DNA from 2 places in the Pseudomonas sp. HP_12 genome. Region 2 is predicted to be linked to the other one. Evidence: predicted binding sites of a transcription regulator. Region 2 holds the regulator's gene; the other holds the start of a gene.
What was found. The regulator FliA, encoded in region 2, starts transcription of late flagellar genes. The targets are predictions, from matches to a motif close to CTAAAGTTTNNNNNNNNNNNGCCGNTAA.
Positions count from the first base shown of each region.

Region 1: the regulator FliA is predicted to act here: its motif matches at 2,241-2,268, upstream of ACYASU_RS03255 (methyl-accepting chemotaxis protein).

Region 1 covers NZ_JBTOQG010000002.1:196,703-204,647, forward strand. The annotation lists gene ACYASU_RS03250 (protease inhibitor I42 family protein) at 1-310, shown strand, start outside; gene ACYASU_RS03255 (methyl-accepting chemotaxis protein) at 398-2,194, opposite strand; gene ACYASU_RS03260 (TonB-dependent siderophore receptor) at 2,409-4,529, shown strand; gene cmoA (carboxy-S-adenosyl-L-methionine synthase CmoA) at 4,683-5,426, shown strand; gene cmoB (tRNA 5-methoxyuridine(34)/uridine 5-oxyacetic acid(34) synthase CmoB) at 5,423-6,382, shown strand; gene pdxJ (pyridoxine 5'-phosphate synthase) at 6,619-7,374, opposite strand; gene recO (DNA repair protein RecO) at 7,465-7,945, opposite strand, start outside.
Region 2 covers NZ_JBTOQG010000005.1:1,999-9,943, forward strand. The annotation lists gene flhA (flagellar biosynthesis protein FlhA) at 1-376, shown strand, start outside; gene flhF (flagellar biosynthesis protein FlhF) at 388-1,731, shown strand; gene fleN (flagellar synthesis regulator FleN) at 1,850-2,683, shown strand; gene fliA (RNA polymerase sigma factor FliA) at 2,680-3,423, shown strand; gene ACYASU_RS05405 (chemotaxis response regulator CheY) at 3,665-4,039, shown strand; gene ACYASU_RS05410 (protein phosphatase CheZ) at 4,059-4,847, shown strand; gene ACYASU_RS05415 (chemotaxis protein CheA) at 4,992-7,331, shown strand; gene ACYASU_RS05420 (protein-glutamate methylesterase/protein-glutamine glutaminase) at 7,591-7,945, shown strand, end outside.

The DNA of each region.
Region 1 (7,945 bases), on a different contig from region 2:
GGACGATCAGCAAGACTGTCCCCTTTCTCTCAAAACCGGCCAGACCCTCATGCTGATGCTGCCCAGCAATCCCACGACCGGGCACCGCTGGCTGATGCAAAACCCTGCGCCGTCCATCCTGAGCAGCCTGGGGCCCGAGGTGTTCAATGCCTCCAAAGACGTAGGTTTGGTCGGTGAAGGCGGTCAGTCGGTCTGGCGCTACCGAGCCGCCAATCCGGGCACGGGTCACCTGATGATGGTCTACCAACAACCCTGGGCGCCGGAAGTGGCGCCAGCACGCACCTTCGATTGCGTCATTACGGTGAACTGATCGCCCGCTCATTCCACGGCTGCTCGCGCAGGAAAATCCTTGCCGGCGAAGGGCTGATCAGTCGCTGAGCACTGGCGTGAGCCTCTGTCACTCGGCCAGTAATTGCGCAGCGTCGAAGCCCATGCGCAAGTTGCCCCAATGACGGCCTTCGAAGAAGAACGGCACGTCGATCTCGGTCATGATTTCGCCGGTGTCGCGCAGGTAGGTTTGCAGCAGGAAGCGCTGTTGGTTAGCGGCTGCGCGCAGGCCGATGGGGTCAGCGAACATGCGCTTGTTCCGGCACACCGGTAGGTCGATAGCTCGGTCGCCCGTAGGTTTTTTCGACACCCAGCTGTTGTTCACCGGGCAGTAACCCTTGCTGTCGACGATGAAGGTGACCTTACCGCCCCGCGTGCCTTTGGTGAGCGCGTCGCACTCCTCCTGACAGATCTGCGCGAAGCGCTCGGTGTAGCTGGTCGTGTATTGCTTGGGATCAGTCCCGGGAATCAATTTGTAGTTCTGATCGAACAGGTTGAAGCCCTCACGTTGCAGCACGGCCAGACGCACCTGGAGCCGGTCGCGGCAATGACTGGCGCGGGTAATGCCAGCGTCCAGCGCGCCATGCCCGAGGACAAACCGGCCCAGCAGCGCCTGAACCTTTTCCGCCACGCCCGACAGGTCTCGGGTGGCCGTGGCCGAATGCTGCATGCGCTGGTCGATGGACTGGCTGTCCGCATGAATCTGCGTGACGCGGTCGTTGATGCCGGTGTTGCTGTCGGCAAACTGCTGGATGTGCGAGGCGATGTCCTCAAGCTTCGTGTGGGTGGATTCGAAGTCGCCGATCATGCTCTCGAAATGCCCAGACGCGCGCTCGACCACTTTCTGGGTCTCCCGGGCGCTGTGGCTGATCTGGGTGGTTTGCTCGTGGGTCGAGCTCACTTCCAGCAACATGGCGTCGATGTTCTGGGAAATGTCCTCGGTGGCGCGGCTGACGTTCTGGGCGAGGGTCCGGACTTCGTCGGCAACCACCGCGAAACCACGCCCGCTCTCCCCTGCACGCGCCGCCTCGATCGCCGCGTTGAGCGCCAGAAGATTGGTCTGGGAGGAGATTTGTTGAATCAATCCGACAATGGATTTGATGCTCGACGAACGTTGGTTCAGCGCCGAAACCAGGGTGCCGAACTCATTCAGGCTGCTGGAAATCTCACTGATATTGCCGGTCACTTCCAGCAGTTCAGTGTAGGAGTCGCGGGCCATGCTGAGGTTCTGCGCGGTGGTCCCGGAAATGCCCTGAGTCTGCCGGGACACCTCGGCAATCCGACCCACTGCGTCGTTGCTCTGCTCCATGACTTCCTTGGCGAAGCGCGCCTGATGGGTCGCGCTGTCGCTGGAATCGCTGATGTTTTTCAGCGAGCGCGCGGACTCCACGGCAATGTGCACGGTCAACGCCTGAACGCTGCTGATGATCTCCCGCTGTTTGGCCAGAAACCGGTTGCAGGTACTCGCCAGCACGCGAATTTCATCGTGGGTTAGCAGCGGCAAGTCCTTGGACAGGTCGCCCTCGCCGTTGGCAATGCCTTCCAGCGCCAAGCTCATCTGGGTCACCGGCCGCACGATCAAGTGCCGGAAATACCAGACCATGAAGCTGACCAGACACAGGGTAAACAGCGTGCTGCCCAGGATGGCATTGCTCAGCACATCGAGTTTCCCCTCGATCATGCTTAGCGTCTCCGCCGGCAACTGCGCGCTGCGCAACTGCAGAAGAATGTCCGCGCGCAGGCTCACGGCCACCCAGTACACCACGGCGCTCACCACCACCATCAGAAACAGGCTCGACAGCTTCTTGGTCAAAGAATTGAAAAACTGCCTTTCGATGGACTCGTACAACGCCTTGAACGCATGCATGCCACGGTTCCCTGTGCCAGTAATGAAATGAGTTGCGAATTAAGGTGTTTCGACTGCCGGGGGGAAAGCTTTAACGCTGGGGGAAGGCACCCGATCATGGCCAGCGTTGCAGCCAACACCGACGAATGCAATAAATGACATTGATTCTCAATTGTAACTTGCCGATAATTGAGAACCATCACCATTTGTTACATTCGCCGGAGCGTTGCCCGCCATGCGTCACTCGATCCCCTTTTGCCCAAAGGCCCTTTCGTTAATCGCCCTGAGCGTGCTCAACACAGCGAATGCCGAAGAGACAGCGCTCAGCCTGCCGGCCACTGACGTGACGTCAACCGCCACCTACGGCGACACCGGCAACCCGCAGGGCTACCAGGGCAAGCCCAGCAGCACCACCACCCGGCTGGACCTGACCAACCAGGAAACGCCCCAGGGTGTGACCAACATCAAACGCGAGCAAATGGATGACTTCAAGCTCAACAGCATCCGCGATGTGTTGACCAGCACCCCCGGCGTCAACGTGCAGAAAGTCGAAACAGACCGCACTTACTTCACCGCGCGCGGTTTCGACATCAACAACTTCCAGTACGACGGCACGGCCATGCCGATGACCAATGGGTTGCTGGTGGGCGATATCGACCTGGCGCCCTACGAACAGGTCGATATCGTTCACGGCGCCAACGGCTTGATGTCCGGGGCCGGCAACCCCTCGGCCACGGTCAACTTCATCCGCAAACGCCCGACTTACGATCCCCAGGCAAAGATCGACGTGACCGCCGGTTCCTGGGACAAACGCCGGGTGGACATCGACGTCTCCGGCCCCCTGACCGACTCGGGCAACGTGCGGGGGCGGGTCATCTACGCCAACGAAAACGGCAACTCATACCTTGATCGCTACTCCCGCGAGAAGAACATCTTCAGCGGTCTGCTGGCATTCGACCTGAGCGACAGCGACACGCTGACCCTTGGTTACGAGGACCAGAAAACCAACGCCAATGGCTCAAGCTGGGGCGCACTGCCGTTGGTCGATGGCAATGGCAACTCCATTCATTACAGCAGCACCCATTCCAATATTTCCCAGCCGTGGGTGCATTGGGACGTTCACACGCAACGTGCGTTTGCCGAGTGGGAACACACCTTCGCCAACGACTGGAAGTCGAAGCTGACCGTCGCCGGCGCCGAGCACCGCGAAGACACCGAGATGTTCTACATGTACGGCGACAGCACTTCACCCACCGGTTACACCGGACTGGGCTCCAAGTACAAAGACAAGAACCTCGAACTCAGTGGCGATTACTCGCTGAGCGGCCCCTTCATGCTCGGCGGTCGGGAACATCAACTCACGCTGGGGGCGAACGCTGCACGCCAGCGCAATCGCGAATCCTCGCAGTACGGTGACGTCCTCAACTACTCGCCTGTGACCCTTGAAGATGCGCTGCATGGCTACCTGCCGCAGCCGAATTACGTCGCTGCGTTACCCGCTGCGACCTCGAACTACACCGATCGCCAGAAGAGCGTTTACGCCGGCGCGCGTTTCAGCCTGACCGACGATCTGCATGTGATCACCGGCGCCCGCATGCTCAGCGCGGACAGCAATGGCGAAAACTACGGCTCCGCGCGCGAGGTGCGCATTCACGGCAAAGTCACGCCGTATGCCGGTATCGTCTACGACCTGACCCCCGAATACGCGCTGTACGCCAGTTACACCGAAGTCTTCAATCCGCAGTATTACCTCGACGGTCAAGGCCGGGTGCTCGATCCGCTTGAAGGCAAAAGCTATGAAGCGGGCATCAAGGGCCAGTTGCTGGACAAGAAGCTCAACGTCAGCGCAGCGGTGTTCCATGCCAAGCAAGACAACGTGCCGGGCAGTTCGACCTATGATGCCAACCTGGGCGGCTATGTCTACGAGGCGATGTCCTACGACAGCAGCGGCCTGGAGCTGGAAGCGTCGGGCGAAGTGGCGCCGGGGCTGCAAGTCAACGGCGGGTACACCTACGTCTATATCACTGACAACAACGACAGCCGTGCGCGCAAGTTCATCCCGCGCCACGCCTTGACGTCGTCGATGACCTACCAGTTGCCGATGGCGCCGAAGGTCAAGGTCGGCGGCAGCCTGAGCTGGCAGAGCAAGACTCAGAACGACGACTCGCCCGCCGCCCGCCAGGACGCCTACGCGCTCATCGGCCTGATGACCCGCTACGACATCGATCAGCACTGGAGCACCCAGCTCAACCTCAACAACCTCACCAACGAGAAATACCAACAGAGCCTGCGCTACAACCAGAGCAACTTCGGGGATCCACGCAACTTCACCGCGTCGGTGAGCTGGAAGTACTGATTACATGGCTTGAGCCCTGGCCGCGCCCCGTAACCGGGCGCGGCTTTTTCAGCGGCGGGGCAAAGTCGGCACACGAGCGATGAGATGAGGTTCCAGCCGAGGGACGGAATTGGCTAAAATGCCGCACTTTTCGCTTCGTACCCCGGAATCGCCGTGAGCCCAGAACCCGACCGCCTATTCGCCCAGCCGCTGCCCCAGGTGCCCGACTTCGCCTTCAACGAAGACGTCGTGCGGGTGTTCCCGGACATGATCAAGCGCTCGGTGCCGGGCTATCCGACCATCGTCGAAAACCTCGGCGTGCTCGCGGCGCAATTCGCCCAGCCCCACAGCGTGCTCTATGACCTGGGCAGTTCACTGGGCGCCGTCACTCAGGCATTGCGTCGGCATGTGCGCACTGAAGATTGCCGGGTGATCGCCATCGACAACTCGTCGGCCATGGTCGAACGCTGCCGCGAGTACCTCAACGCTCAGGACTCGATGTATCAGGAGTTGTTGCCGGTGGAGGTCATCGACGGCGATATCCTGAATCTCGAGTTTCAGCCCGCCTCGGTGGTCGCGCTGAACTTCACCCTGCAATTCATCGCGCCGGAACAACGCCTCGCTCTGCTGACGCGTATCCGCCAGTCGCTGCTGCCCGGCGGCGCGCTGATCGTGTCGGAGAAGCTGCGCTTTGATGACACCGAAGAGCACGCGCTGCTCACCGATCTGCACGTCGCCTTCAAACGCGCCAACGGTTACAGCGAACTGGAGATCGCGCAGAAACGCAGCGCCATCGAAAACGTGATGAAACCCGACAGCCTTGAGCAGCACCGCGAACGCTTGCTGGCTGCCGGATTCAGCAAAGTCGTGCCCTGGTTCCAGTGCCTTAATTTCGCCTCGTTGATTGCCCTGCCATGATTGATCTCGCTCCCCTGGTCCGCCGTCTGGCGGGCACGCCACTGTATGCCTGGGCCCAAGGCCTGCAGGCGCAACTCGACGCGAAGATGGAAAAGGGTCACGGCGACCTGGAGCGCTGGCAAGGCGCGCTGAATGCCTTGCCTGACCTCACGCCAAGCCGCATCGAGCTCAAGGACGATTTCATCCTCGACGCCGACTGCGATGACGCCACCCGCGAGCAGACCCGCGCTGCGCTGATGGGGCTGTCGCCGTGGCGCAAAGGCCCTTTTGATGTGTTCGGCGTGCACGTCGACACCGAATGGCGCTCGGACTGGAAATGGTCGCGGGTCTCGCCGCACCTTGATTTGAAAGGCAAGCGCGTTCTAGACGTCGGCTGCGGCAACGGCTATTACCAGTGGCGCATGCTGGGCGCAGGCGCCGACAGCGTGATTGGCGTCGATCCCAACTGGCTGTTCTTTTGCCAGTTCCAGGCCATGCAGCGCTATCTGCCGGACCTGCCGGCGTGGCACCTGCCGTTCACCCTGGAAGATCTGCCGGCGCGGCTCGAAGGTTTCGACACGGTGTTTTCCATGGGCGTGCTCTATCACCGCAAATCGCCCATCGATCACCTTCTGGCGCTGAAGGACTGCCTGGTCAAAGGCGGAGAGCTGGTGCTGGAAACCATGGTGGTGGAAGGCGACGCGAATCAGGTGCTGGTGCCGGAAGACCGCTACTCGCAGATGCGCAACGTGTGGTTTCTGCCGTCAGTGCCCGCGCTGGAACTGTGGCTGCGCCGCGCGGGCTTTGTGGATGTGCGCTGCGTTGACGTCAGCACCACCACGGTGGAAGAACAACGCGGCACCGACTGGATGCGCTTTCAGTCGTTGAGCGACTTCCTCGATCCGGCGGACCACAGCAAAACCGTAGAAGGCCTGCCGGCGCCGCGGCGTGCGGTGATCGTGGGGCGCAAGCCGTAACCCGACAAAAGCGCTATTGCGCGCGCTCATTGAGCATGACAACACCGCAGATGTCAGTGCGGACAAATCACCCGTGGGAGCGACCGGGGTGGCGCTCCACCTTGCTCGCGAAGGCATTCTGTCTGCCGACATAGTGAGTGAGAGTGCCGGCCTCTTCGCGAGCAAACTCGCTCCCACGAAGTTTGTGTCTGCTGCACGAAAGCGGAGTGTCAAGACGGTGCGCAATCCCCTATCTGTCATTTGTCCTGAGCAGAACCCGCCGCTGCCAGAATCAGCGCCTTCATCTCCGACACTGCCGACTTGAAGCCGACAAACAAAGCATGGGCCACCAGCGCGTGGCCGATGTTCAGCTCGTTGATGCCCTTGATCGCCGCGACGGCTTCAACGTTGTGATAGTGCAAACCATGGCCGGCGTTGACGATCAGGCCCTGGGCCAAACCGAAGGCGACACCATCGGCAATGCGCTTGAGTTCTTCGGCCACAGCGGCCGGGGTTTCAGCGTCGGCATAACGGCCTGTGTGCAGTTCGATGGCCGGCGCGCCAACCCGGGCCGACGCTGCGATCTGGCGCTCATCGGCGTCGATGAACAACGAGACTTCGCTGCCGATGGCCGACAACCGCTCCACCGCCGCCTTGATGCGCGCTTCCTGACCGGCGACATCCAGCCCGCCCTCGGTGGTCAGCTCCTGACGGGTTTCCGGTACCAGGCAGATATGCGCAGGCCGAATGCGCTCGGCAAACGCCATCATCGCTTCGGTGACGCCCATCTCGAAGTTCATGCGCGTTTGCAGCACGTCTTTCAGCAGCAACACATCGCGCTCCTGAATATGCCGACGGTCCTCCCGCAAATGCACGGTGATGCCGTCGGCGCCTGCTTCTTCAGCATCCAGCGCTGCCTTGACCGGATCGGGATAGCGCGTCCCGCGGGCCTGACGCAAGGTAGCAACGTGGTCGATGTTCACGCCGAGCAGAATGCGAGTGCTGTGGGTCACGGGGTTCTCCTGATTACTGTGGCGGTGCCAGCCAATGGGTGGCTGATTACGCACGCGAGGAAGGATTTTCTAGGTTTGTGCCGCCGGACGCTAGAGTTTGCGAAACAATTCACGGCTGACCAACGGGCGCCCGCCCAGATGCACGGCCAAAGCCTGGCGCATCAGACGCTTGGCCGCAGACAGCGCCCCCGGCGAACTCCAGTCCGCTTCAGACATCGCCTGCAATTCGGCGCCCTGAAACAATCCCGGCTGAAACAGATAAACCCGCTCAAGGCCGGCATCCACCTGAAGCCGGTACAGGCCGTCGCTGGCCAGTGGATCGCCGTTGACGTCCGCGTCCAGCGCAAAACCGTAACCGAGATCGTCCAGCAGCCGCCATTCGAACGAGCGCAGCAACGGTTCCAGCGCACGCCCCTCGGCCAACGCCACAAGCGTCGCGGCGTAATGTTCGAACACGCCCGGGTGCGGGTCTTCGGCGGGCAGCAGGCGAATCAGTAGCTCATTAAGATAAAGACCGCTGAACAGCGCCTCGCCTTCCAGCCACGTGGCGACGCCAGCGCCTTCCATTCGC
Region 2 (7,945 bases):
TGCCGTACGGGTCGGATTGTCCCGCGCAATCGTCCAAAGCATTGTCGGCATTGAGCCGGAGCTGCCTGTGATCACCCTTGAGCCAAGGTTGGAACAGATATTGCTAAATAGTCTGCAGAAGGCAGGTCAGGGTCAGGAAGAAGGCGTTCTCCTCGAACCGAGCATGGCTGAGAAACTTCAGCGCTCGTTGATCGAAGCGGCGCAGCGTCAGGAGATGCAGGGGCAGCCGGTTATTTTGTTGGTCGCAGGTCCGGTTCGCGCCATGTTGTCCCGCTTTGGACGGTTGGCTGTACCGAATATGCATGTTTTGGCTTACCAGGAAATTCCTGACAATAAGCAAGTCACCATCGTAGCGACTGTCGGGCCTAACGGCTGAGGTAGTGAGTCATGCAAGTTAAGCGTTTTTTCGCCGCCGATATGCGACAAGCCATGAAACTGGTTCGCGATGAGCTGGGCGCTGAAGCCGCCATCATCGGCAACCGGCGGATCGCTGGCGGCGTGGAACTGACCGCCGCCCTGGACTACAAGCTGTCTGCGCTGGCCCCGCGTGTACCGAACATCGAACTCGAAGACGAGCTGCGCAAGACTCAGTCGCTCATCGTCACTGCTCAGGCTGAGCTGACCCACCGCAGCGAGCTGGACACTGTCGCCAACCGTCAGTTGTTCGCCGGCCTTGCGATGGATGACAGCAAGCAGATCGAACCGACGCTGGAAGAACCGTTTCGCCCGTCCGTCCACGCCGCAGTGGCCGCCGAACGCGCCGAGCGCAACGCCGAGCCGGGCGTTGGCGACCGCGCCTACGAAGCGATGCGTTCCGAATTGAACGGCCTGCGCGAACTGCTGGAAGTCCAGCTAGGCTCGCTGGCCTGGAACCAGCTGCGAGACGGCCGTCCGCAACAGGCCAATCTGTGGCGCCGTCTGCAACGGGTTGGCCTTTCCGGCCCGCTGTCCCGCGACTTGCTGGCGATGGTCCCGGACTCCAACGATCAGGCTCACACCTGGCGCATGCTGCTGGCCCATCTGGCCCGCATGATTGCCACGCCGGACGTCGAGCCACTGGAAGAGGGCGGTGTGATTGCCATGGTCGGTCCTGCCGGCATGGGCAAAACCACCACGCTGGCTAAACTGGCGGCCCGATATGTGTTGAAATACGGCGCGCAAAATATCGCGCTGGTGAGCATGGACAGTTTCCGCATTGGCGCTCAGGAGCAACTGAAAACCCTGGGCCGGATCCTCAATGTACCGGTCACCCACGTCGACCCGGGCCAGTCCCTGGCACAGGCGCTGGAGCCGCTGTTGCGCAAGCGCGTGGTGTTGATCGACACCGCCGGCCTGCAAGCCAGCGATCCGGCCCTGCGTCTGCAACTGGAAACCCTCGCCGGGCGTGGCATCAAGGCGCGCAACTACCTGGTGCTGGCGACAACCAGCCAGAAGCAGGTGCTGTCAGCGGCTTATCACAGTTACAAACGTTGCGGCCTGGCCGGGTGCATCCTGACCAAGCTCGACGAAACGGCCAGCCTGGGCGAAGTGCTCAGCCTGGCCGTGACACACGAACTGCCTGTGGCCTATCTCACCGATGGCCCACGGATACCGGATGATCTGCATTTGCCGCGTCGGCACCAATTGGTGAGCCGGGCTGTCAGCGTGCAGATGCAGGAGGAGCCGAGCGAGGAAGCGATGGCGGATATGTTTGCGGATCTTTATCACAGCACCGGCAAGCGCGCGGGCTAGGTGAAGAAAATGACAGTGGAATTTTCCTGCATCGATGGTCTGCCAGGCATTGTTCAGACACTGAACGTGCAGCCCGACATGTGGCTTAGGTCTAAGCAAGACAAGGTAAACAATTAACATGGGCAGCATGCATCCCGTACAGGTTATCGCGGTGACCGGTGGCAAAGGTGGCGTAGGCAAGACCAACGTTTCAGTGAATCTTTCACTGGCACTGGCCGAGCTGGGACGTCGCGTCATGCTGCTGGACGCCGATCTGGGTCTGGCCAACGTCGACGTATTGTTGGGTCTGACCCCCAAACGCACCCTGGCTGATGTCATCGAAGGGCGGTGCGAGCTGCGCGATGTCTTGCTGCAAGGCCCGGGCGGTGTACGCATCGTGCCGGCGGCATCGGGCACCCAGAGCATGGTCCACCTGACCCCGGCGCAGCATGCCGGGCTGATTCAGGCGTTCAGTGACATTGGCGACAACCTCGATGTGCTGGTCATCGATACCGCCGCCGGCATCGGCGAATCGGTGGTGAGCTTCGTCCGCGCGGCCCAGGAAGTGCTGCTGGTGGTGTGCGACGAACCCACATCGATCACCGACGCCTATGCCCTGATCAAACTGCTCAACCGCGATTACGGCATGAACCGCTTCCGCGTCCTGGCCAACATGGCCCAGAGCCCGCAGGAAGGGCGCAACCTCTTCGCCAAGCTGACCAAAGTCACCGACCGTTTTCTCGACGTGGCCCTGCAGTATGTGGGCGCCGTGCCGTACGACGAATGCGTACGCAAGGCCGTGCAGAAACAGCGCGCCGTGTACGAAGCGTTTCCGCGTTCCAAATGTGCCCTGGCGTTCAAGGCCATCGCGCAGAAAGTCGACACCTGGCCGCTCCCGGCGAACCCGCGCGGCCACCTGGAATTTTTCGTAGAACGCCTCGTGCATCAAACCAGCGCAGGGCCCGTCTCATGACAGCAAGTGGCTATCGCATGTACAGCAAATCGTCCAAAGACTCCCAGTATGAGCTGATCGAGCGTTATGCCCCGCTGGTCAAACGAATCGCCTACCACTTGCTGGCGCGTCTGCCGGCCAGCGTGCAGGTCGAGGATTTGATCCAGGCGGGCATGATTGGCTTGCTCGAAGTCTCGACCAAATACGACTCCACGAAAGGGGCCAGCTTCGAGACGTACGCGGGTATTCGTATCCGTGGTGCGATGCTCGACGAAGTGCGCAAGGGGGACTGGGCGCCGCGTTCGGTCCACCGCAACACGCGCATGGTCAGTGACGCGATTCGTGCAATCGAAGCAAAAACCGGCCGTGACGCTAAAGATCACGAGGTTGCTGCCGAACTTGAAATGAGTCTCGACGATTACTACGGGATTTTGAACGATACCCTGGGCAGCCGCCTGTTCAGCTTCGACGATCTGTTGCAGGACGGCGAACACGAAGGGCTGCACGAGGACGGCGCGAGCCAGTCCCTCGAACCGTCGCGGGATCTGGAAGACGAGCGCTTTCAGGCTGCGCTGGCCGAGGCCATTGCCAACTTGCCCGAACGTGAACGCCTGGTGTTGTCGCTGTACTACGACGAAGAGCTGAACCTCAAGGAAATCGGTGAGGTCCTGGGGGTCAGCGAGTCGCGGGTCAGCCAGCTGCACAGTCAATGCGCGGCGCGGTTGCGCGGTCGTCTTGGCGAGTGGCGCGCACGTTCGTGAATCAGGCGCAGGCCGTGAGGCCTGCGTGTTGCGTGTAAGACCGGCTGTGCAAGACGTGAGCGGGAAGCAAATGAGACACGGCAGGAGTCGGTCGAACCGGGTCGTAGATGATCCGGTTTCGCTGCGCTTGTTCCGGTCGATTCCACCCCCTCTTGATGTTCGGCACAGCCGGTATTGATTGAACGCGCGTTCAGGTGCTGAACGCGTTAAAGACTGCTTGGAGGTCGAATTGGACAAGAACATGAAAATCCTCATCGTTGATGACTTCTCAACGATGCGGCGGATCATAAAAAACCTGTTGCGTGACCTTGGGTTCACCAACACGGCCGAAGCAGATGACGGACTCACCGCATTGCCGATGCTGCAAAGCGGCGCTTTTGACTTCCTCGTCACTGACTGGAACATGCCGGGCATGTCCGGCATCGACCTGTTGCGTCAGGTGCGTGCCGACGAGCGTCTGCGCAGCCTGCCGGTGCTGATGGTCACTGCCGAAGCCAAGCGCGAGCAGATCATCGAAGCCGCTCAGGCCGGTGTGAACGGCTACGTGGTGAAGCCGTTCACCGCGCAAGTGCTCAAAGAAAAAATCGAAAAGATATTCGAGCGCGTCAATAGCTGATGTCCGCTGCGAGGGCGCTATGGATTCCAAAGATTCGACAATGGGTGACTTTGAGTCAACTCTGAAGAAACACGCACAAGAGCTGGTCGCGAGCCTTGAAAAAGGCAAGTTCGGCGATGCCGTGCAACTGATCCATGAGCTTAACCAGACCCGCGACCGCGGCCTGTATCAGGAAGTCGGCAAACTGACGCGCGAGCTGCACAGCGCGATCGTCAACTTCCAGATCGACCCGAACATGCCGCAGGCCGAGGAGGTCTCCCAGATCACCGACGCCACCGAGCGGCTGTCGTACGTCGTCAGGCTGACTGAAAACGCGGCGAACCGGACCATGGATCTGGTAGAGCTGAGCACGCCGTTGATGCACGGGCTCACTGAAGACGCCAAGTCGTTGAGCGCCGATTGGGGACGCTTCATGCGCCGCGAGATCAGCGCCGAAGAGTTTCGTGATCTGGCCCGCCGCGTCGATGTGTTCCTGACCCGCAGCGAGAAGGAGACCACCGAGGTCTCTGCGCACTTGAACGACATTCTGCTGGCTCAGGATTACCAGGACCTCACCGGTCAGGTGATCAAGCGCGTGACCACGCTGGTCACGGAAGTCGAGCGCAATCTGCTCAAGCTGGTGCTCATGGCGAGCCAGGTGGACCGCTTCGCGGGCATCGAGCACGACCAGGAAATGTTCCGTCAGCAAAAAGAACAAGAAAAACTTCACTCCAAGGGTGAAGGTCCGCAGATTCATGCCGATAAACGTGAAGACGTTGTATCCGGACAGGATGATGTTGACGATCTGCTATCCAGCCTCGGATTCTGATTCGGTCATTCTGTCTCGGACTTCAGGTTTTCTGTGAAAGTGGCTGCTGGACCCGCGCGCCAATGCTTCGACGAAAGCAATGCGCGCAGGCCGTCAGTGCAGCCTCCGGATCGGTTTGACGGTTAATTTTAGGAGCACCCCCCAATGAGCTTCGGCGCCGATGAAGAAATCCTTCAGGATTTTCTGGTAGAGGCCGGCGAGATTCTCGAGCTGTTGTCAGAGCAGTTGGTCGAGCTGGAAAGCCGGCCTGACGATGCGGACCTGCTCAATGCAATTTTTCGCGGTTTTCACACTGTAAAAGGGGGCGCCGGCTTCCTCCAGCTCAACGAGCTGGTTGAATGCTGTCACATCGCCGAGAACGTGTTCGACATCCTGCGCAAGGGTGAACGTCGCGTCGACTCGGAGCTCATGGACGTGGTGCTCGAAGCACTCGACACCGTCAACAGCATGTTCGGTCAGGTGCGCGAGCGCTCTGCCGTCACCCCGGCCACGCCTGAATTGCTGGCCGCACTGGCACGCCTGGCCGAGCCTGCCTCGGCAGAAGAAATCGCTGCGGCACCGGTGGTGGTTGAAGAGCCGGTCGCTGAAGCGCCGTCCGAAGACATTACCGATCTGGAATTCGAACAGCTCCTGGATTCGCTGAACGCCGTCAAGGCGCAAGCGGCAGGTGCGCCTGCACCGGCTCCGTCTGCGCCTGTCGCCCCGGCACCCGTTGCAGCAGCGCCGGCGGCAGCGGCTCCCGCTGCGCCGGCTGGCACTGCGGCCAGCGATGAAATCACTGACGCCGAATTCGAATCACTCCTCGATCAGCTGCATGGCAAAGGCCAGTTCGCCGTTGATGCGGTGCAACCGCCAGCGGCTGTGACGCCGTCTGCCGCACCGGCCAGTGACGAAATCACTGACGACGAATTCGAGTCGCTGCTGGATCAGTTGCACGGCAAAGGCTCGTTCTCGCCGGACGCCGTCGGCGCTGCGGCTCCTGGCGCTGCGGCACCTGCTGCCGCTGCACCTGCCGCTCCGGTTGCGCCCTCCGCTGCGTCGAAAGCCGCTGCGTCGGACGAGATCACCGACAACGAATTCGAAGACCTGCTGGATCAGTTGCACGGCAAAGGCAAGTTCGAACCTGCCGTGGCTGCCGGTGCAGCTGCAGCGCCGGCCGCAGCGGCACCGACCAAGAAGCCCGAGCCCGCCAAAGCCGAACCGGCCAAAGCGACGCCTGCTGCTGCAGCGCCGGCCAAAGCTGCACCGGCTGCTGCACCGGCACCAGCTCGCGCTGCTGCTCCGGCGCCTAGCGAAAAACCGCCGTCTGAAGCGGAAACCACCGTGCGCGTCGACACCGCGCGGCTGGATGAAATCATGAACATGGTCGGCGAACTGGTGCTGGTGCGTAACCGCCTGGTCCGCCTGGGTGCCAACAGCGCCGATGAAGCCATGTCCAAGGCCGTGTCCAACCTGGACGTGGTCACCGCTGACCTGCAGACCGCGGTCATGAAGACCCGCATGCAGCCGATCAAGAAAGTGTTCGGTCGCTTCCCGCGACTGGTTCGCGATCTGGCGCGTCAGTTGAAGAAAGAAATCAGCCTTGAACTGGTGGGTGAAGAAACCGACCTGGACAAGAACCTCGTCGAGGCCCTGGCCGACCCGCTCGTCCACTTGGTGCGTAACGCGGTCGATCACGGTATCGAGTCGCCGGAAGAGCGCGAGGCGTCGGGCAAGTCCCGGAACGGTCGTGTGATTCTGGCCGCCGAACAGGAAGGCGATCACATCCTGCTGTCGATTTCCGATGACGGCAAAGGCATGGACCCTGCGGTCCTGCGTGCCATCGCGGTCAAGCGTGGCGTGATGGACAAGGATGCAGCGGATCGCCTCAGCGACACCGACTGCTACAACCTGATCTTCGCGCCGGGCTTCTCGACCAAGACCGAGATTTCCGATGTGTCCGGGCGTGGCGTGGGCATGGACGTGGTGAAAACCAAGATCGCCCAGCTCAACGGCTCTATCAGCATCAATTCCACCAAAGGCCTGGGCTCGAAGATCATCATCAAGGTGCCGCTGACCCTGGCGATCATGCCGACGCTGATGGTCATGCTGGGCAACCAGGCCTTCGCGTTCCCGCTGGTCAACGTCAACGAGATCTTCCACCTGGACCTGTCGACCACCAACGTCGTCGACGGTCAGGAAGTGGTGATCGTGCGCGACAAGGCGCTGCCGTTGTTCTACCTCAAGCGCTGGCTGATCAGCTCGGCGGCTCACGAGGAGCAGCGCGAAGGCCACGTGGTGATTCTGTCGGTAGGCACGCAACGCATCGGATTCGTGGTGGATCAGTTGGTCGGCCAGGAAGAAGTGGTGATCAAGCCGCTGGGCAAAATGCTGCAAGGCACGCCAGGCATGTCGGGCGCGACCATCACCGGTGACGGCCGTATCGCACTGATTCTCGATGTCCCGAGCATGCTCAAGCGCTATGCGGCCCGACGGATTGGTTAAGCAGGATCGGCTTCGGTAGGGCGGCTTTCGATTTTTGGTGGGACCGGCTTCAGCCGGGAATAGGGCGGCGAAAACACTGTGGATTTTCGGTGTGACACTCGACGCCTTCCCGGCTAAAGCCGGTCCTACAAACAGACCCGGTCTCGTTTTAAGCGCGAAAACCGGTCCCACTGGCCTGTCTCGTTTTGCCAATGTGACCCAAGCTACGTGATTCAGGGCGTGCGGCCCCTCAGGGTGACGCGCGCTCTTTGGAGTGTTTATGGCAGTCAAGGTTCTCGTCGTGGACGATTCGGGTTTTTTCCGACGTCGTGTCTCGGAAATTCTCTCTTCGGATCCCACGATCCAGGTGGTCGGTACCGCCACCGATGGCAAGGAAGCCATTGACCAAGCCCTGGCCCTCAAGCCCGACGTGATCACCATGGACTACGAAATGCCGATGATGGATGGCATTACCGCGGTCCGTCACATCATGCAGCGTTGCCCGACCCCGGTGTTGATGTTCTCCTCCCTGACCCACGAAGGCGCCCGAGTCACACTCGATGCGCTGGACGCCGGGGCGGTGGATTTCCTGCCCAAGAATTTCGAAGACATCTCGCGCAACCCCGAGAAGGTCA